Regions from separate parts of the Priestia sp. 10L35 genome, predicted to be linked through region 2. Evidence: riboswitches for the same ligand, from Rfam matches in the RefSeq annotation. Region 2 holds a riboswitch; each other region holds the start of a gene.

Region 1 (6,943 bases), on a different contig from region 2:
AACTCCAAATGACCATAGACCGTTTGCAAAGTGGAAGATCGTAGATACAACACCAACTATGTAGAATGCAAGCATTGCCGGGTTGCTTAAAATTCGTTCCATCATTTGAAAATCTACTTCTTTTCCAAGCGCAGCTTGTATTCTGGTTTCCCATACGTGCCATGTGATGAAGATAAGTGTGATTACACCTGAAACACGCTGAAGGATAAACATCCAGTTACGGAAAAAACCGTAGTTGTTAACGTTTGTTTTAGCAGTGAATGCGATGTAAAGACCGTATATTGCGTGAAAAACGATTGGTAAGAAAATAATGAAAATTTCTAGAGCATAGCGGAAAGGTAAGCTCTCCATGAAGTGAGCTGCTTGATTAAATGATTCTTCTCCCTTTGTCGCGAAATGATTCACAACTAAATGCTGTGTTAAGAAAATCCCGATTGGTATTACCCCAAGTAATGAATGGATTCTCCGATATTGAAACTCTCTGTTTGCCGCCATCTGCGTAGACCCCCCTTAGTTAAATGAACATAGTTTGTGAAGAACTTTCTTACTCCCACTAGACAAATAGATTAATCGTGAATACAGGAAATGAAAACCTTTGCATTTCCTAATAAAGTATGTGACAGGTTAATTTTACTCCCATCGATTAAGAGCGTCAAGGCAAGATGTTTAAATCTTCTATAAAATATAAATTTATAAAATTTTATATTTGTTAACGCTTACTGTATTGATGTTACAGATTTTTTCTTTCTATTATAATATTGCTTGCCACAAATAAGTAAGCGTTTACTTTATGCTTTTATTGTAAACAAGTTCACAAAACATTTACACAGGTAAAAGTACCCTTTTAAAAGGTATATTATGGATTTTTCATCTTTACATCTAACTCTTTTTACCATAATAAAGATCCTCTTACATTTTATTAAAAAAATGCGTGAGAGGTTTTTTAGATTTGTATATAATAGTAGTAAAGAAAGAGGGGAAAGCATGAGCAATTTACAAACAGAATCACAGCAAGAACTTGAAGAGACGATGGAAACATCAGAACCTAATGTCACAGCTGAAACAGAGAGAACTCTTGATCACGTTTCATATTTCGGATACAGCCTTTTGCGTGACGTGTTAATTCCAGAGCTTCTTGGAGACGAAACAAACACCATTTCATACTGGGCAGGAAAACACCTTGCGCGGAAATACCCATTAAATACAATGGATGAAATCGTCGCTTTTTTTAAAGCAGCTTCCTGGGGAACACTGACGCTTGCAAAAAAAGATAAATATTCACTCGAGCTTGAGTTATCAGGTGATGTGGTCAGCAAAAGATTTCAGCAGGAAACTTGTTCGTTTCATCTTGAGTCAGGATTTGTGGCTGAACAGATTCAGCGTCAAAACAACTGCCTAACAGAAGCCTACTTAACACATAAAGAAAAGAACGGAAAAGTGCTGATTTCCGTGCAGTGGGACCGAAAAGATATCTTACCTACCGAAACACGCGCGGAGCGTTATAAAAAGTAGGAAATACGTATATATAAAAGACGTGGAGATACCACGTCTTTTTTCTCTTCTTTATACTTGCACTGCTTGCTGCTCTTCTAATTCAAATGCTACGTGAAGCGTCTCAACAGCTTTTACCATATCAGCATGCGGTACAACTGTAGATACTTTAATTTCAGACGTGCTGACCATCTTCACTTCAATTTTCTCTCCTGCCAGCACTTCAAACATTTCGGCTGCAACGCCTGGATTAGAAATCATGCCAGAGCCGACAATTGATACTTTAGCCAAACCGCTTTCATGTTCAATACGCGCATATCCCAAAGTAGATTTATACTCTTTTAAGACGGCAAGAGCGGCGTCTACGTCTACGGTTTTAATAGAAAATGAGATAGAGAGACGATTATTAGCCGTTACGTTTTGAATAATAATGTCCACATTTAACTGTTCTTTTGCTAATGCTGTAAAAATAGTAGAAAGAGTTTGCAACTCGTTGTTTAACCCTTCAATTGTCACTCGTGAAATATTATCTTCAAACGCAATTCCTCTTACGACTAAGTTTTGTTCCATTGAAACTTCCTCCTCAACAATCGTTCCATTCTCGTTTTCTAAGCTTGAACGCACTTCTAGCGGTACCTGATAATTTTTTGCAAACTCAACAGCGCGCGGATGCAGCACCCCTGCTCCCAAATTAGCTAATTCTAACATTTCGTCATATGAAATAGAGTGAAGCTTACGAGCATCTTCTACATAGCGCGGATCTGTCGTAAACACTCCTGTTACATCTGTATAAATATCACATTTTGCAGCTTTTAATGCTGCGGCAAGAGCTACTGCCGTCGTGTCAGAGCCGCCTCGACCTAATGTTGTAATGCTACCATCTCCTGAACAGCCTTGGAATCCAGCTACTACTACGATTCGGCCTCTATCTAATTGGCTTTGAATACGAGTCGTGTCAATGTGCTGGATTCGTGCATTGCTGTGAACTGCTTCCGTCTGGATACCAGCTTGCCAACCTGTTAGCGAAGTTGCTTCATACCCTTTATATTGAAGGGCCATTGTTAACAGGGAAATCGTTACTTGTTCTCCAGTTGTAAGAAGCATATCCATTTCGCGTTTGCTTGGACTGTCCGTAATATCACTTGCTAATTTCACCAGTGCATCTGTAGTTTTGCCCATTGCCGATACAACAACAACTACTTGGTTACCGCGCTCTGCTTCTTGAATAACACGGTTTGCTACATGTTGGATACGTTCAACAGAACCAACAGATGTTCCACCAAATTTTTGAACGATTAATGCCATAATTTTGTTCATTCCTTTTCAATAAATTTGCATATGCAGAATGATGAGAAGCTAAATTTTTTTACTCAGACAATAAAAAAAGCAATGAGATGAGCTCTCATTGCTTAACGAACGAAAATTATAAAACATAACCGTCCACTGCCGTGAGATAGCTCTCCAAGAATCTACATCTTGACAATCCTACGTTTATTCAACGCAGAACCAGCAATCATTACTATGAGGTAATGTTCACTTCGGCAAATTTCCCTTTCCGCATCATTCATAAGAGCTCATACCCTTCCTGATACGTACTGATTAAATTTGCACCTCTATCTTCACTTCATTTGATGAAGTGTCGTATGAAATTAGTTAATAGCTTATCAAATATTTTCTATTATTTCAAGACTATTTTTGCAATGTTTCATAAATTTTTTCAGCGATGTTTTGAGGAACACCTGAATTTCGAATATCATCAACCGTTGCTTCTTTCAATTTTTTCACCGAACCAAAATACTTTAACAAAGCTTTTTTACGCTTTTCGCCCACTCCCGGAATATCGTCCAGAACAGACTGAAAAGCGGACTTAGAGCGCACTTGACGGTGGAAGGTAATCGCAAAACGGTGAACTTCATCTTGAATTCGCTGAAGCAAATAAAATTCTTGACTATTGCGTTCAAGCGGTATGATTTGAGGAGGCTCACCAATCATCAGGTTGGAGGTTCTGTGCTTATCATCTTTGACAAGACCTGCTGTAGGCACTAAAAGTCCCAATTCATTTTCGAGAACGTCCTGTACTGCAGCTAAATGCCCTTTGCCTCCATCTACAACAATTAAATCTGGAAGCGGAAGACCCTCTTTTAACGCTCTGGAATACCGTCTGCGAACGACTTCTCTCATGGAACTGTAATCATCTGGTCCCTTTACGGTCTTAATTTTATATTTGCGATATTCTTTCTTTTCCGGTTTCCCATCAACAAAAACAATCATCGCAGAAACGGGATCTGTTCCTTGAATATTTGAATTATCAAATGCTTCAATCCGATAAGGAGCGGCAATTCCAAGCTCTTCTCCTAACCGTTCAACTGCGCCAACCGTGCGCTCTTCATCTCGTTCAATTAAATAGAATTTTTCACCGAGCGCAATTTTTGCATTTTTACACGCAAGTTCTACTAACTCTTTCTTTTTGCCTCGCTTTGGATGCTGAACCTCTACTCCTACTAATTTCTCAGCCAACTCTGCATCAATCGTTGCTGGAACCATTACTTCTTTTGGCTTAATATTTTTGGCATAAAACTGACCGATAAAAGTTAAGAAATCTTCTTCTGGCTCTTTATAAAAAGGAAACATAGAAACTTCTCGCTCAATTAATTTCCCTTGGCGAATAAAGAAAACTTGAACACACATCCAGCCTTTATCATAAGAATAGCCAAACACATCTCGATTAACAAAATCATTAAACGTTACTTTTTGCTTTTCCATTGTCGCTTCGATATGAGCAATTTGATCTCGATATTCTTTAGCCCGTTCAAAGTCAAGTTCTTCTGAAGCTTTTAACATTTTTTCAGTTAATTCTGTTTTGACATGCTCATATCCACCATTTAAAAACCGCGTGATATTTTCAATAATTTGTTTGTTTTGCTCTTCTTTTACTTCTTTTACGCAAGGAGCTAGGCATTGCCCGATATGGTAATACAAACAAGGTCTGTCTGGCATGGTAGAGCACTTTCTTAATGGATAAATGCGATCAAGAAGCCGCTTTGTTTCATTTGCAGCTTGAACGTTAGGATAAGGCCCGAAGTATTTCCCTTTATCTTTTTTTATTTTTCTTGTAATAACAAGTCGGGGCTGCTTTTCAGCTGTAATCTTAATAAAGGGATAACCCTTATCATCTTTAAGCATGATATTGTATTTTGGATCATGCTTTTTAATTAAATTCATTTCTAAAATAAGTGCTTCTAAATTAGAAGATGTGACGATATATTCAAAATCGACAATGTCGTTTACAAGTCGAAGCGTCTTTCCGTCATGAGATCCGGTAAAGTAGGAGCGCACTCGATTTTTTAATACTTTTGCTTTTCCTACGTAAATGACCGTTCCATATTTATCTTTCATCAAGTAACAGCCGGGCTGATCCGGTAAAATAGCCAGCTTTTCTTTTAAATAATCGTTCATATTTTTCTCCTTCCTCTTCTCTTACTCTGTCCATCTATACATTCGCTTATGAAGCGTAACCTACATTCTTTCCTGCCCTACAATACATGCACATAAGCCGGATTTATGGCGGTGTTCCTTACATCTAGTATAAAACAAACGAACGCATATTCGCTAAATAAAAGTATTCCCAAAAGAGAAAAAGTGGAGAAAAAGAAAAAACCTAGCCTGAGCTAGGTTTTGACTTACGCGTGTTTATTAATTAATTCTGTTAATGCTTCTTTTGGTTGGAAACCAACTACTTGATCAACTTTCTCTCCATCTTTAAATAATACTAAAGTTGGGATACTCATAACACCAAATTTTCCAGCCGTTTCTTGGTTTTCATCAACGTCTACTTTCACGATTTTAACTTTATCGTTAAGTTCGCCATCGATTTCTTCAAGAACTGGAGCAATCATTTTACAAGGGCCACACCATGGTGCCCAAAAGTCAACAAGCACTAGGCCTGATTTAATTTCATCTGTAAAGTTTTTATCTGTAGCATGTGCAATAGCCATTTTAATTCCTCCTAAATATATGCAATATCCAAATTCTACTCACAGTATATCACCTTCAAATAAGGTTTGCTAACTTTTTGCTTACATTTATACTGTTTATTCTCCGCTCTAGTTTGTACAATTCACATAAAAACATACGTAGAAAATTTCGTTTTCCATGAGGCTGAGACATAACGAAATGAATCCTATCTAAAGACGAACGAATAGTATACAAGGGCTGAACCGCTTGCGACACCGCAGATGATTTCTGTGTAAGACTTCGCTTTCTACAGGAGTCTTCGCCTTGCCCTCCAATCAACTGCTAGAAAGACCCACACACATGAAACCTGCGTTTACCCTAACAAAAAAACGAACCACTAATCAAACATCTTGATCAATGGTTCATTTTTCACTTCGTCTAAAATCCTTTTGTCTCAGCCTCTTACGCAGACTGTACTTTCAGCTTTTTGAATTCTTCCGTTAGCAGAGGCACCACTTCAAATAAATCTCCAACGATTCCGTAATCAGCTACTTTAAAAATATTCGCCTCAGGATCTTTGTTAATGGCAACAATAATTTTTGAATTTGACATGCCGGCCAAATGCTGAATGGCTCCCGAGATTCCGCAGGCAATGTATAAATCTGGTGTGACTACTTTGCCCGTCTGACCGATCTGAAGAGAATAGTCGCAGTAATCTGCATCGCACGCTCCCCGAGACGCCCCAACAGCTCCATTTAACACGTCCGCTAGTTCTTGGAGAGGTCCAAAACCTTCCGTGCTTTTTACACCTCGACCACCTGCAATCACGACTTTTGCTTCGGATAAATCAACCCCTTGCGTTGCTTTCCGTACAACTTCTTTTACAACTGTACGCAGGTTTTTGATTTCAACATTTAAATCCTCTACATCGCCTGTACGTCCCTCATCTTTTGCAAGCGGTGAAATATTATTTGGACGAATCGTGACAAACGTAAAAGCATCGGTCATGATTTTCTTTTCAAATGCTTTACCAGAATAAATTGGGCGGGTGAAGACTACTTGATCCCCTCCAACTTCTACATCCGTCACATCTGAGATAAGTCCTTTGTCTAAGCGAGCTGCCAGTTTTGGCGCTAGGTCTTTGCCAAGAGCCGTATGGCCAAATACGATAGCTTCAGGTTGTTCACTTTCAATGATGGCTAATAACGCCTGAGCATAACCATCCGATGTGTAAGCAGCTAAATCTTCATGCTCCGTCACAACAACTTTATTCGCTCCGTATGCAATAAGCTCTTCACTTAAAGCTTTTACGTCCTTTCCTACTAACGCTGCAACAATTTCCCCACCGTCAGCTACAGTAGACGCTGCGGAAATCGCTTCAAACGATACGTTTCGTAATCCCCCATCACGTGCTTCTCCTAGAACTAACACTTTGCGTCCCATTGCAATACCCCCATTGTTTTAACTTTTGACTTATTAAATGACTTTTGCTTCTTTA
Region 2 (6,943 bases):
TGTTTTACCACATCATAGTAATCAGGGTGAACAAACTGATAAACACAAGCTCCTAATACGTCTTGAGGACTTTTGTATCCTAGCGCTTTGGCTCCTGAAGGGTTGATGTAATCAATTTTCCCTTCACTATGAACGATAATCGCTTCCGGCGATAACTCAATCAAGCTTCGGTAACGTTCTTCGCTTTCTTTTAAAGCCGTTTCAGCCTGCTTGCGTGATGTTATATCTCGATAGACAAAAGCAATGCATAGCGGCCAATCATTCATATTTTCAACGCGGAAGAGTGTGACGCTTACATTAATTAAATGACCGTCTTTATGCTGTCTGACCGTCTCAAATTCCGTTTTCGATTCACCTGATTGAATGGTCTTATGAAGTTCGCACACTGGCTCCTTTAAAAACGAAGGTATAATCGGAAGAGGCTTTTGATGAATTTCTTCAAACGTCCAGCCAAATGTATTCTCAAACGCAGGGTTCACTTGAAGCGTTTTCCCTTCTAAGTCAACGACAGCAACAGCATCTGCGTTATGATAAATAAAAGGCTGAACCTGTTCTTTTTTCTCCTGATAACTAGTTATATTCACGCAATGTCCCATAATTTCAGGCTTTTCTGTGTAAGATAAAGGGGTTAAGTTTACTACATAGCGTTTATCATTTATTTGAAGCTCGTACATAAGCTTTTTCTTTTTGTTTAATGCTTCGAAAAAATGCTCATACGAGACCCATTCTTCTAGAGGTATTTTTTGGTCATGAACGCTTTCACCTTGATACATACTGTAAACAAGATGGTCATCTTTTTGTTTGTAAGCAAATATGATTCCTAGCGCCTCAGCTGAATGATTTTCTGCATGTAATCGGACTATTTTTTTATTTTTGTTCATCGTTCATATTTACCTACCCCTCACTAACATCTTTCCTACTCGTTCTCATTCTCTTAATTTTACATGAGGATTTTAGAATTTACTAGATAAAGAAGCGGATATTTTCCATTCATTCACATAAAAAAAACGCCTGTAAAGGCGCTTTTTTATGTGAATAGGAATTACTTTGAATGATGCATTTTATGACAGTGTCGCTTTGGCACAAAACCATTTTGCTCCATATGCTGATAGCGATTTTCCATATGTGAAGAAATGTTTTGACTCTCCGTTTTGCTTAGCACGCCGTACTCCACATATTTTGAAAGTATTTCTTTCTTTTTTGCTAGCATTTCTTTGTACAGCACGGACAGTTCCTGCTTTTGCTCAGACGTCAACTGCACGTCTTTTGTTTCTGGCTGAGGATTGTTTTCCGCTAATACAGGCGTCGCGCTCATAAATAAAAAAGCTGCTGCTGCACTTATCATAATCTTTCGCAAACAATCTACTTCCTTTCATCATATAGTAGTTATAGTTTGCGAACTTCTATTTGTTTTCATTCATTCTGTTTGCTTAAGACTCGATAGCTCCTCCTACATCATAGTCGCTAAGATCAATTTCCATTTCCATTTCAAGTGCTAATTTAGCAAGCTCTGAACCAAGATAAGGACCCGACGTTAAGCCTGAAGCTCCGAGACCATTCGCTACTAGTATTCCTTCGTAAGCCGGAAGAGCTCCAATGACTGGCAAGAATCCTGGAGTAAATGGTCGAAACCCTACCCTTGTTTCTAAGACTGTGCTTTCTGTTAAGCCGGGAGCAATTGATAAGGCCTTTGAAAAAATCTCATGCATCCCCCCAGCAGTTACTCTCAAATCATAGCCCTTGTCGTTTTCATGTGTTGCTCCAATGACAATTTGACCTTGTTCAAATGAAAGAATATATTGGTCGCTTGGAGGCATCACAACGGGCCAGTCTTTTGTATCTACATCAGGGAGATGCAAGTGGACAATTTGCGCTTTTTGAAAGCTTGCTAAAAATTTCACTCCAAGAGGCTCTAGTAATTGATTTGCCCACGCTCCTGCCGTTACGATTGTTGTACTTGCTAGAAGGGTTTGTCCATTTACGGAAACGCCCGTTACTTGATTATTTTCATAAAGTAGTTCTGCGTTTCCTTCTATTATTTTTGCACCGTTTTTCTTGGCTGCATTCACAAGTGCGTTTCGAAGAGCTCTTCCGTTAACGCGAGCGGCTCCACTAATATGAACTGAACTGTATTCTTCCGAAAGAACCGGAAACAAAGCCTGTGTTTCTTTAGCGGATAAACGTGTAATCTCGCCTATTTCAGGAGCTTCTTCCCGACGCTTATATGCTCTTTCTTCCATTTTTTTAAGCTTTTGCTCATCAGTATGTAAGCTAATTGCTCCTACTCGCTTATATCCCGTATCCGTTTCTCCATCTTCTTCTAATTGCTGAATTAATGTTTGATAGTACTTAGCGCCGCCTTTTGCTAAGCGGTACCATGCTTTATTTCGACGCTGCGAAAGCCATGGACAAACAATTCCTGCTGCTGCATCAGTAGCTTGACCTGCATCCTTGCGATCTATCAATGTCACATCTGCTCCTGCTTTTGCTAAATGATATGCTGTAGAAGCTCCAAGTACCCCAGCTCCAACTACGATGTATGTTTTCATACCAAAACACCCTTTTCTTTCTTCTAATATTCTCATGCTATATGTACGCAACTTTAGCATAGCAAAAAAAGAAGTCACATACTAGGCGAAGCTATCTTGAGCTTATTTTTGAGTCTTGCTGACTTTGACATATAGCTCCTTTCATTGTAAACAAAAGCGCAATAAGTTCTTTTACGGGAATTATGGTGAGATGAAGCAAACCACAAATAGTGATCACCCATATTTAACACTGCGCTTACCGCTTTTTTATTATAGTTTCTGAATAAAAAAAGGAAAGAATAAAACCACTATAATATGTAAATAAAAAGAAATAACCATTATTTTAAGGAGAGCGTATGCAATCTTCATTTGTATTATTTTTCATCATTCTTGGTTTACTATTTGGCAAGTGGCGAAGGTATCAAGAATACTATCCTACTTTGCTGTTTTGGGTCACAGGGAATTTGCTTTATGAAGTGCTGCTGTTTCATCACCGCGTATGGGTATTTCACCCTGTAGGTATTGATCACCTTTTTCTACCCGATCACCTAATGGTTTCCCTTGGAATAACTTTAATTATTTATCCGTTTGTTATACCGGTTTTTTTAGGAAGGCTGCCGTTGCATGTAAGCGGCAGGCTGTGGTGGATTCTTTTGTGGGCGCTTTTATTTACTGTGATTGAGTTCATTGCTTATGTTAATCACAGTATCACTCATCATTATGGATGGTCGCTGCTGTGTTCTTTTCTCTTCAACATTGCCACGTTCTCACTTTTAGTCATTCATCAGAAGACAGCACTGGTCGCTTGGATTCTATCTGGAAGCTTCATAGCTTTCTTATTTATTTTTTTTGATATTCCTATGCCTTAACTTTTCATTGACTAGACGGAGGAAAAGGAAATATAATAGGAATTACATTTAAATATAATTTTCCTCTCTGAGAATAGAGGTGCATGAAATCAAGAGTCACTTATTGGAGACTAATGGAGTCTGTGAAGATAAGTAAAAGGGATTTCGTGCCGAAGTATATAAACATCCATTGTGTTCATATACTGGTTCAGTATTGAATAAATGCTGAGCTGTCACAAACCATTTGGTTTGTGGAGAGCTATTGAAGAGATGTTGATGCCTAGAATGTAATAATACTTTATTATTATGAAACCAAGACGCGTGAACATCACTTCACGGGTCTTTTTTGTGTTTTTCTACTGACCATCAAAGTTCAAAGTTATAGTTGAATGATTTAAATGGAGGGATACGGATTATGTACTTACATGGAACGAGTAAAATTAACAGCAGCAATCATTTAGAAATTGGGCAGTGCGATACGGTCGAACTGAAAAAACAATACGGCACTCCCCTATACATCTACGATCAAGAATTAATTGAAACGAAATGCAAGGCCTTCCATTCAGCCTTTCGAAGAAGCGGATTTTCATATCAAATCGCCTATGCAGGGAAAGCATTTCTTTGTATGGAAATGGCTAGCCTTTTAACGAAGCTTGATATGTCACTAGATGTGGTCTCAGGAGGCGAATTATTTACAGCGCTTGAAGCTGGATATCCAGCTGAACGCATTCATTTTCACGGCAATAATAAAACGATTGAAGAAATGGAAATGGCTCTTGATGCGAATATTGGCTGTTTTGTTGTTGATAACTTTACCGAACTTGAAGTTTTGCATGCCTTAGCAGCTGAGCGCAAACAGAAAGCATCTATTCTTCTGCGTGTTACTCCAGGAATTGAAGCCCATACACATGAATATATTATGACCGGACAGGAAGACTCCAAGTTTGGATTTGGTCTTTCCAATGACCAAGCCATGAAAGCGGTAAGTTCTGCGTTAGAAAAGCCTTACTACGATCTTTTAGGCATTCATTGTCATATTGGTTCGCAAATTTTTGAAGTAGATGGTTTTTCTCGCGCCATTGATATTTTAACTGATTTCTTATTCAGCATTCGTGATAAAATGGAATTTGAAGTAAAAGTTTTAAACGTAGGTGGTGGTTTTGGTATTCGTTATACCGAAAGCGACTCTCCTCTTCCAGTTGAGTATTATGTAGATGCACTGACAGAAAAGCTAAGCCGCACGTTAACTGAACAGAATTATACCCTTCCAGAAGTCTGGATTGAGCCTGGAAGAAGCATCGTAGGAGAAGCAGGTACAACGCTTTATACAATTGGATCAACGAAGGAGATTCCAGGTGTACGAAAATACGTAGGAATTGACGGCGGTATGACCGATAATATCCGTCCTGCTCTTTACGATGCAAAACATGAAGCTGTCTTGGCTAATAGAGTGACGGATAAAAAAGATGAAACAGTATCAATTGCGGGTAAATGCTGTGAATCAGGAGATATGCTTATTTGGGATATTGATTTACCGCGCGTTAATCAAGGAGATTTATTAGCAGTGTCCTCTACAGGTGCCTACAACTATTCAATGGCTAGCAATTACAACCGTATTCCGCGCCCTGCTGTTGTATTTGTAAAAAATGGAGAAGCTCGTCTTGCTGTAGAGCGAGAAACATACGAAGATTTGGTGCGTAAAGATGTAAAGCCAGTCGTTACTACGTATGCAATGAGCAAATAATAGCTGTTCTTGCGTAGTAAAAAAGCTATTATTGTTTGGAGGAAATCTAACTATGGTTTTAAGTGTATTTAAAACGTACAGATCATCGCTTATTCTGCTTCTCGCTATTTTAATTGGCGGGATAGCAGGATATGCTATTGGCCCCGATGTGGCAGTCGTGAAGCCTTTTGGTGATTTGTTTCTCAATTTAATGTTCATGATTATCGTTCCCCTTGTCTTTTTTAGTGTGGCTTCGGCGATCGCAAACATGAACGAAATGAAGCGTCTTGGTAAAATTATGCTAGGAATTGCCGTTGTGTTTGTCGCCACTGCTGCTGTTTCAGCCGTTTTAGGCTTTTTAGGCGCATCACTTTACAATCCGCTACATAATGTAGATACTTCTGCCATTAAAGAATTGATGGGTGACAGTGAAAATACAGCTGAAAAAATGGCGCTTTTAACTCAGCTTGTTAGTACATTTACTGTACCTGATTTTGTTCAGTTATTTTCGAAAGATCACATTTTACAATTAATTGTCTTTGCCGTTATTTTCGGTATTGCTACAACGATGGCTGGCGAAAAAGGACAGCCTATGGCGAAATTTCTGACTTCGGGTCAAGAAGTATCGATGAAGGTTGTTAAAATTGTGATGTACTATGCCCCAATTGGTTTAGGATGCTATTTCGCTACTGTAGTAGGAGAACTTGGACCAAAGATCTTACAAGGGTACGCTAGAGCATTTATTCTTTATTTATTAATTGCAATCGTTTACTATTTCGGTTTCTTTACGCTATATGCATGGATTGCTGGCGGTAAAGCAGGAATTAAGCTGTTTTGGAAAAATGCAGCTGCTCCTTCTATCACCGCTATTGCTACCTGTTCTTCTGCTGCATCTATTCCAGTCAATTTAGATGCAACAAAGAAAATGGGTGTGCCGCTGGATATTGCTGAAACAGTGATTCCACTAGGAGCAAACACGCATAAAGATGGTTCTGTTATCGGTGGTATTCTAAAGATTGTTTTCTTATTCAGTTTGTTTGGCAAAGATATGACGTCTGCTACGAGTATTTTGAGCATTTTAGGCGTAGCCTTTTTAGTTGGAGCCGTAATGGGAGCAATCCCTGGAGGCGGTATGATTGGCGAAATGTTAATCATTACAATTTACGGATTTTCGCCAGAAGTTCTGCCCATTATTGCGGTCATTTCCACAATTATTGACGCCCCTGCTACGCTTTTAAACAGTACGGGAAATACAGTAACAGCGATGCTTGTTACAAGGTTTACAGAAGGAAAAGACTGGATTAACAAAATTATCACCACCGATAAAGTCGCTTAGTAAAAAAGCAAAGGGAACAGTCTTAGTGACTCTCCCTTTGCTTTTTTCGTGTGCAGTAATATCGATAGCGGTGTATAAAGTCTGTACATACGCACATTCTAAAGGTATGTTTCTTAACCGGACTGGAGGTGTCGTCTAATGAGTAACGCTGCAGGAGGTTCAAAGAAAAATCAACCGAATGATGCGAATCACGTAAGCGCAGAAACAAAAGCTCATCAAAAACGTCTTACTGAGCAAAACAAACAAGAGCATCAAGCTGAAGAACGAAAATAAAATGACGTTAAAGAGCGCAGCGCCTGCGTTCTTTAACGTCATTTTATTTTTAGAGAGAACTTCATAACCCTGCTCGTTATGGGGCTATCGTACAACCTCCTTTCGAACTTTTACATATTCTATTAATAGGTTTGTAAAAGGAGGAATAACATGGTGTTTTCTTGGCTAGAGATTACAGCCGCAGCCTTTGGACTTTCAGTTATTTTGATAAGTTTTGCATTTTTACCTGAACGCA
Region 3 (6,943 bases), 200 kb from region 2:
CAAAGTATTGTCCTGAAATAACCATACCAACTGAAATAGCCCATAAATGAATAGGTTTTAATTGTTTTTGTAAAGCCATATGTTCTCCTCCTTTTGATGTTTAGACAATAAGATGTACACCGCTTGTTTGCTGCTTAATCATTTTGTCAATCATGGTACCGATATGTGCGGCTGCCTCAATAGGAGGCGTCCCTCTTTTATGAATATTAGAAATAACCATACGATCAGACTCTTTTTTGCCTTTGCTAGGTTCATAGCACATGTAAGCACTCATGGATTCAGCACTGACCAGTCCAGGTCGCTCTCCAATCAATAGCACAAGTGCTTTTGGCTTTATGATCTCGCCAACTTCATCCATACACGCAACCCGTCCCCCTTTTACAAAAAATGAAGTCCCGATATGAAGTCCATATGACTGCAGGGAGTCAATTAAAGCTGGATACACGTCGCTTATGTTTTCTTCGATTGCCTTGGCGCTCAGTCCATCTGAGACTACTACTTGTACATCAGGCTGCGGCACGCAGTTTTTGAAAATTTCTTTCTTAGCGTTATCTGCTAATAACCTTCCTTGATCCGGCCGTTTTAAATAATGTTCTTTTGACTCCACGCGTGTATTCACAGAGAAAAGGTTAAACTCGGCTAAAATATCTTCTGAAACTACTCCATATACAGAGTCTACGGCTGCAGCATGATCCGTGCGAAAAGATAAAACGTCTTTTGTTAGCGGTCTTGTTCCTGTACGGCCGACACCTATGCGAGCAGGGGTAAATTGTTTAAGTGTTTCAAGCTGATCGCGATTTGACTTTGGTATCATAGTAAGCACCTTCCTTAAATCAAATTCATAAAAATAGTTGGGTCTCCGGCTCTAGATGTAAAGCGCCCGTTGTCCATAATACGCTGATCTTCAAGCCACTTTTGAAATAACGGCGTTGGGGTACGGCCTAACACATTACGTACTGTTGCAATGTCATGATAACTAAGAGACTGGTAGTTTAGCATGCAGTCATCAGCCATGGGAACTCCTATGACAAAGTTCACTCCAGCTGTTCCCAGAAGCATACTTAAATTATCCATATCATTTTGATCAGCATCCATGTGGTTGGTGTAACATACGTCTACTCCCATAGGCAGGCCGTGCATTTTACCCATGAAATGATCTTCTAACCCAGCTCGTAGAACTTGTTTGCTGTTATATAAGTATTCAGGTCCAATAAATCCAACAACTGTATTAACTAAGAAAGGCTTGTAGTGACGAGCTAAGCCGTAGCATCTAGCTTCGAGCGTTACTTGATCAATGTTATAGTGAGCTTCTGCTGACAGTTCAGAACCTTGTCCTGTTTCAAAATACCAGCGGTTTGGACCTTTTGCCGTTCCTTTTTCATGAATTAGCGCTGTCGCTTCATCAAGCATAGACAGTGAAATTCCAAATGAATCATTACCAGCTTCTGTACCTGCTAAACTTTGAAAAATCAAGTCTGCTGATGCTCCTTTTTCAATTGCTCTCATTTGACTCGTTACGTGTGATAATACACAGTTTTGAGTAGGAATTGACCATTCGTTGATTATATTTTTTGTTTCATTTAAAAGCGCGTAAATATTATCCGTTGTATCAATAACAGGGTTAATTCCGATAACCGCATCTCCAATTCCATAGCTTAACGCTTCGTATAGCGATGCTCTCATTCCCTTTAAGTTATCTGAAGGATGATTAGGCTGGGTCCGAGAAGCCAATACTCCTTTTTGGCCGATAGTCGTTTGACAAGTAGTTTGCACTTCTATCTTGGCAGCTCCTTGAATTAAATCTAAATTGGACATAATTTTAGTAGCTGCCGCAATCATTTCGCTGCTTAATCCTTTGCTAAGTGCAAGAAGGTCTTCTCCGCTATGCTGATCGGATAAAATGTATTCTCTTAAATCCCCTACTGTCCAATTTTTAATAATGTCGTAAACAGATGAATCAATCTGACTTTCGATTAATGCCGAGACGTTGTCTTCATCTGCGCTGAGCAGCGGGTAATTTCGAATATCAGCAAGTGTGATATCAGCTAGAACTTGCTTTGCTGCCATTCGTTCTTTCATTGACTCAGCGCTAACTCCTGCGAGCTGATCTCCAGAACGCTCTTCGTTTGCTTTGGCCATGATTTCTTTTAAGCTATAAAATGAAAATGTTTCTCCTAACATTCGTGTAGTTTTAAACATCGTTTCCTCCTTGTGTGTTCAGCTGATTATGATGAAAAAGCGAGCGTTTTAACGGAAACGGAGATCGCTTCTCCGGCTATTGGTAACCCTAGATCGATGTAATCTCCGTGTGTAAAATCAATTTGATCTAAACAAATAATTTCTAACTCTTTCCTCTGTTTAGCTAGTGCTTGTCCTAAAGCTTTTGCAATATCTTGTTCGCATAGAACAACGAGGCACTTAGCTCCCTTAAAACAAGCAATAAATTCATCGCTTATTATTTTTGCTAATTCTTGAAGCATCTTATAGCTGCAGTAAGGAAAATGAGATAAAGCAATAGCAGCAGGGGGGTCTTCTGCGCTGAAAATAGTTGAAGCCTGCATACATGCCGCTCGAACTCTTTCTTGAAACAGCTGCGGATTCCACGTCTCTTCTTGCTGAACGGGTATCTCTACAATCGGGATATTTTTTAACGGCAGCCGCTTCGACCCAATATATACGGTTGATCCGCTAACTTCTGTATTTTGCATACCAGCCCCAATTACAGTAGCGCGCGTTGTCTCAGCGGATTGAGATACTTGAATGGATTGAAAATGATATGCTAGAAGCGGACCAACGTCTCCGTGTATGGCCACTTCCTTCACTGTTATTGGCTTTTGCTTCTCCATCATTGCTCCTACTCCTCCTGAAACCATGATCGTTTCAGGATGTATAGAAGATCTTGTATGAGGAGAAACGAGCAGCGAGGAATTTTGATTCAGCGCTTTTACATAATTCACGGTTTCTTCAGCTAGTAATTGACAGATAGACGAAAGCTTTTCAAATGCTGCTTTTTCACCTTCTCGCAGTGTCAAAGAATTATTTTTCAAAAATTCAGTTAAATGAGACGAAACGTAGGTAACAAGACCGTCTTCATTTAGTCGAATTAATCTCCCGCCTACATGCAGTGTAAACGTTTCTATCACTTTTCCATTTTGACATAAAGCGATGTTAGCAGTGCCTCCTCCTACATCAATATTGGCAATTACTGCATTTGTTTCAGCAGAACGCTCTATTGCTCCCGATCCTTTTGCAGCTAATATTCCTTCCAAGTCAGCGCCGGCTGTTGCAACAACAAAATCCCCAGCATGTTCGGCTAGATAGTGAACGATACTTTCTGCATTTTGCTTTCTGGCCGTTTCTCCTGTGATGATCACAGTACCTGCCTCCACTTGATCTAAGGAGATTCCTGCGTTCTTATACTCTTGTTCTAGTAGTACCGTTAATCTTTGAACATCGATTTCAACATCGTTTAGCATAGGAGTGGTATAGATAGAACTTACATACGTTACGCGACGATCAATAATTTGACAGCCTGGCAGCGTAAACTGATTTTGTTGATTTGCTATTAACAGCTTGCTTACAATCAATTTTGTTGTGCTTGTTCCGATATCTAAACCTATGCTCGTTATCCATTTCTGTAGCATGCTATCAATCCCTTATCTCGTTTGAATATGGTGATTATCATAAAACAGTTTTTTGAATATTTCACTAACTATGTTATCAAACCTGACACACTTTTGTGTAAACAAAGGTGACAAATGACAAAAAAAGACTAAATCTTGGTAGATTTAGTCTTTTTGCTTATGATGAGTGTGATTTAGTTACAATCATTCTTGATGCGGATGGAATTAATAGTGAAAGAATGATTAAGCAGGCTATTAGTGACCCTACCATTGAAATACCGTTCATTGAAAAAGAATACCATAGAGCGGACATGCCCTTTGGCGCATATGATCCCCAAAAAATAATACCCGCAATAAAGTGCCAGAAATACCGTGCGAAGCTGCCGATAACAAGGGATAAAACAATCAAAACAAAAGCTTTTGATCTGTTATTGTTAGCTAAATTTGTTTTAATAGATTGCGAAAAAATACCTCCAACACCTATAAAAGCAAAAGCCACAATATATTCAATAAACGTTTGTAGCGCTGTTAAAATATAAGCCGTTCCTGTTGCCAACTGCAACAGCCCCCATAATAGACCAGATAGGGCCCCGCCTTTTACTCCCCAGCGAAAGCACATAATAAAAATGGGCACCATGGAGAACGAAATACTCACAGCCGTTGCAATCTTAATGGAAGGCAAAAGATCAAGTAGAAGTGCTAATGCTGCAAAAATAGCTATTTCAATTTTAGCCTGTAAAGGTAATGCTTTATTCACGTTTCTCACTCCTGTTTTTGAATCATTCATATCAAACGGTTTACACAGGAGTAAGCAAATATATGCTACTATTCCCACATTCCTACGCTAGCGTTAACTAACAGGTTCGAAGGGTCTGAACAATTTGTTCACTCTCAGCACGGCGGCTCCCCCTGTGGTACGTTCGGATATTTATGTAGTATTATGACAACATTCATTATACCATATGTAACAAAATAGATTCGAGAGATTTCAAAGATGTTTCTATTTTCTGAATCTATTTTTTATAATGACAATCGTTTTAGTATTTGGTATACTTCTTTTATGTCAAATGAATATAAAAAACCCTCATCCTAATCGATGAGGTAGAGGTCGCAGTTTTTAATAGTAAAGCAACGGAAATGCAGAGAACATTGAGGATGTTGTTTGAAAGGAAAAATTGCCGAAGTTTAGATCACTTCTCGGTTGATTTAAGCTGGGGCTGTCTCCGAACAGGAACAGAACTGTCACATCATGCGAGTGATGTGAAGAGCTATCTTCACGGAAGGTTGACGCGGTTTTCAGATTTAAAAGCGCGCACATATACTGCGGGCTTTTTTTATGTTATCCCGTCTCTTTCCGTACATTCGAAAGGAGTATTTATCTATGCAAGAGCAGCAAGAATTAAAACGTGGGTTGAAATCTCGCCACTTAACGATGATTTCATTAGGAGGAGCCATCGGAACCGGCTTATTCTTAGCAAGTGGTGGAGCAATTCACACAGCAGGACCTGGGGGAGCGCTTTTAGCTTACGCTATCATTGGTGTCATGGTTTACTTTTTGATGACCAGCCTAGCGGAGCTCGCAGCTTATATGCCTGAAGCCGGTTCATTTAGTACGTATGCGTCTCGGTTTGTAGATCCATCCTTTGGTTTCGCTCTCGGCTGGAACTATTGGTATAACTGGGCTATTACGATTGCAGCTGAATTATCTGCTGGAGCCCTTATTATGAAATTTTGGTTCCCAAACTCTTCTTCTATTTTATGGAGTGCCCTGTTTTTATTAATTATGTTTGGGCTTAACTACCTTTCTGTAAAAGGATTTGGTGAATCTGAATTTTGGTTTTCGTTAATTAAAGTAGTAACAGTTATCATCTTTTTAGTTATTGGCATTATGATGATTTTTGGTATCTTTAACAATGAAGCACCAGGGTTTAAAAACTTCACGCTTGGTGATGGACCCATTCACGGTGGATTCTTTACTGTCTTAGGTATTTTTATGGCTGCTGGTTTTTCATTTCAAGGAACAGAGTTGCTTGGAGTCGCAGCTGGAGAAAGTGAAGATCCGGAAAAAACGGTTCCTCGCGCAGTTAAACAAGTCTTCTGGCGCATCTTGTTATTTTATATTTTAGCTATTTTTGTTATCGGGATGCTTATTCCATACACAGCCGATTCATTAGCAAGTGATGATGTGCGAGTAAGTCCATTTACTTTAATATTCGAACGAGCAGGTCTGGCGTTTGCAGCATCAGCTATCAATGCCGTTATTTTAACAGCCGTTTTATCTGCTGGTAACTCAGGTATGTATGCTTCTACGCGTATGCTGTGGAACTTAGCGAAAGATGGAAAAGCACCAAGGTTCTTAGCAAAAGTGAATAAACGAGGCGTTCCAGTGAATGCTTTAATCGCAACGGCACTTGTCGGTACACTTGCATTTGGTGCTTCATTTTTTGGAGACGGTGCGGTATACACGTGGTTACTTAACGCTTCTGGTATGTCTGGCTTTATTGCTTGGTTAGGAATTGCCATCAGCCACTATCGTTTTAGAAGAGCATTTGTTGCCCAAGGTCATGATTTGAGTGAACTTCCATATCATGCAAAACTTTTCCCGTTTGGTCCTATCTTTGCCTTTATTTTATGTGCTGTTGTCATTTTAGGTCAAAACTATTCGGCGTTTACGGGTGATTCGATTGACTGGTACGGTGTACTTGTTTCTTATATCGGACTTCCTTTATTCTTAATTGTTTGGTTAGGATACAAATGGACGAAAAAGTCAAAACTTATTCCGTTAAAAGAATGCCAAGTAACAGTGAAAAAATACGAATAAAAAAAGCTCTCTATTCAAAAGAATAGAGAGCTTTTTTTATGTGATCTGATCAGCAAAATGAAGAGATATATAGGCGGGCTGATTTTTCATAACAAGCATATAACCTTTGAGGGGACGATTACAGTAATCAGCAGCTTCTATATAATAAATACGCTGAATTAACCTGCTTAAATGGGTTGCAAAAGATGGAAGTTGATGAGTAGGAATGCTTTGGATGTAGTCTATGATTTCTTGTTTAGTTTGAAGGCCCGAATGGGTACATTCTAACAGATGAAAAAGCGGATCTGCTGCTATAGTAGATAGTTCAGAATTGTGTTTGATTCTATTCAGCTGGATATGCAGTTCTTTTTTGGACCATCTTTTTGGAATAGCTCTTAGATGCTGATATTGAAAATGTGTATTCATGATAGCTAACACCTTTCGTATTAAAATAATAAAACGACTTATTATTTTAATAACCTTTACACATGAAACTAAAACGTCACAATGTGTAAAGGTG

What was found. A riboswitch is a leader RNA that binds a small molecule or an ion and turns the genes downstream of it on or off. The one in region 2 is predicted to bind lysine.
Region 1: another riboswitch for lysine. It lies ahead of AC1DEF_RS00880 (aspartate kinase); the one in region 2 lies ahead of lysA (diaminopimelate decarboxylase).
Region 3: another riboswitch for lysine. It lies ahead of AC1DEF_RS07120 (amino acid permease); the one in region 2 lies ahead of lysA (diaminopimelate decarboxylase).

The regions. Positions count from the first base shown of each region.
Region 1 covers NZ_JBFTKA010000001.1:174,275-181,217, reverse strand. The annotation lists gene AC1DEF_RS00890 (succinate dehydrogenase cytochrome b558 subunit) at 1-495, opposite strand, end outside; gene AC1DEF_RS00885 (YslB family protein) at 985-1,512, shown strand; gene AC1DEF_RS00880 (aspartate kinase) at 1,564-2,796, opposite strand; lysine riboswitch at 2,938-3,115, opposite strand; gene uvrC (excinuclease ABC subunit UvrC) at 3,181-4,947, opposite strand; gene trxA (thioredoxin) at 5,172-5,486, opposite strand; gene AC1DEF_RS00865 (electron transfer flavoprotein subunit alpha/FixB family protein) at 5,908-6,888, opposite strand; gene AC1DEF_RS00860 (electron transfer flavoprotein subunit beta/FixA family protein) at 6,922-6,943, opposite strand, start outside.
Region 2 covers NZ_JBFTKA010000002.1:428,554-435,496, forward strand. The annotation lists gene AC1DEF_RS08165 (PAS domain-containing sensor histidine kinase) at 1-881, opposite strand, end outside; gene AC1DEF_RS08170 (YckD family protein) at 1,043-1,357, opposite strand; gene AC1DEF_RS08175 (NAD(P)/FAD-dependent oxidoreductase) at 1,431-2,549, opposite strand; gene AC1DEF_RS08180 (CBO0543 family protein) at 2,885-3,397, shown strand; lysine riboswitch at 3,464-3,646, shown strand; gene lysA (diaminopimelate decarboxylase) at 3,792-5,120, shown strand; gene AC1DEF_RS08190 (dicarboxylate/amino acid:cation symporter) at 5,173-6,435, shown strand; gene AC1DEF_RS08195 (hypothetical protein) at 6,574-6,708, shown strand; gene AC1DEF_RS08200 (hypothetical protein) at 6,859-6,943, shown strand, end outside.
Region 3 covers NZ_JBFTKA010000002.1:226,359-233,301, reverse strand. The annotation lists gene eat (ethanolamine permease) at 1-79, opposite strand, end outside; gene eutC (ethanolamine ammonia-lyase subunit EutC) at 101-814, opposite strand; gene AC1DEF_RS07135 (ethanolamine ammonia-lyase subunit EutB) at 829-2,199, opposite strand; gene AC1DEF_RS07130 (ethanolamine ammonia-lyase reactivating factor EutA) at 2,226-3,644, opposite strand; gene thiT (energy-coupled thiamine transporter ThiT) at 3,802-4,410, opposite strand; TPP riboswitch at 4,443-4,543, opposite strand; lysine riboswitch at 4,718-4,902, shown strand; gene AC1DEF_RS07120 (amino acid permease) at 5,005-6,444, shown strand; gene AC1DEF_RS07115 (hypothetical protein) at 6,481-6,849, opposite strand.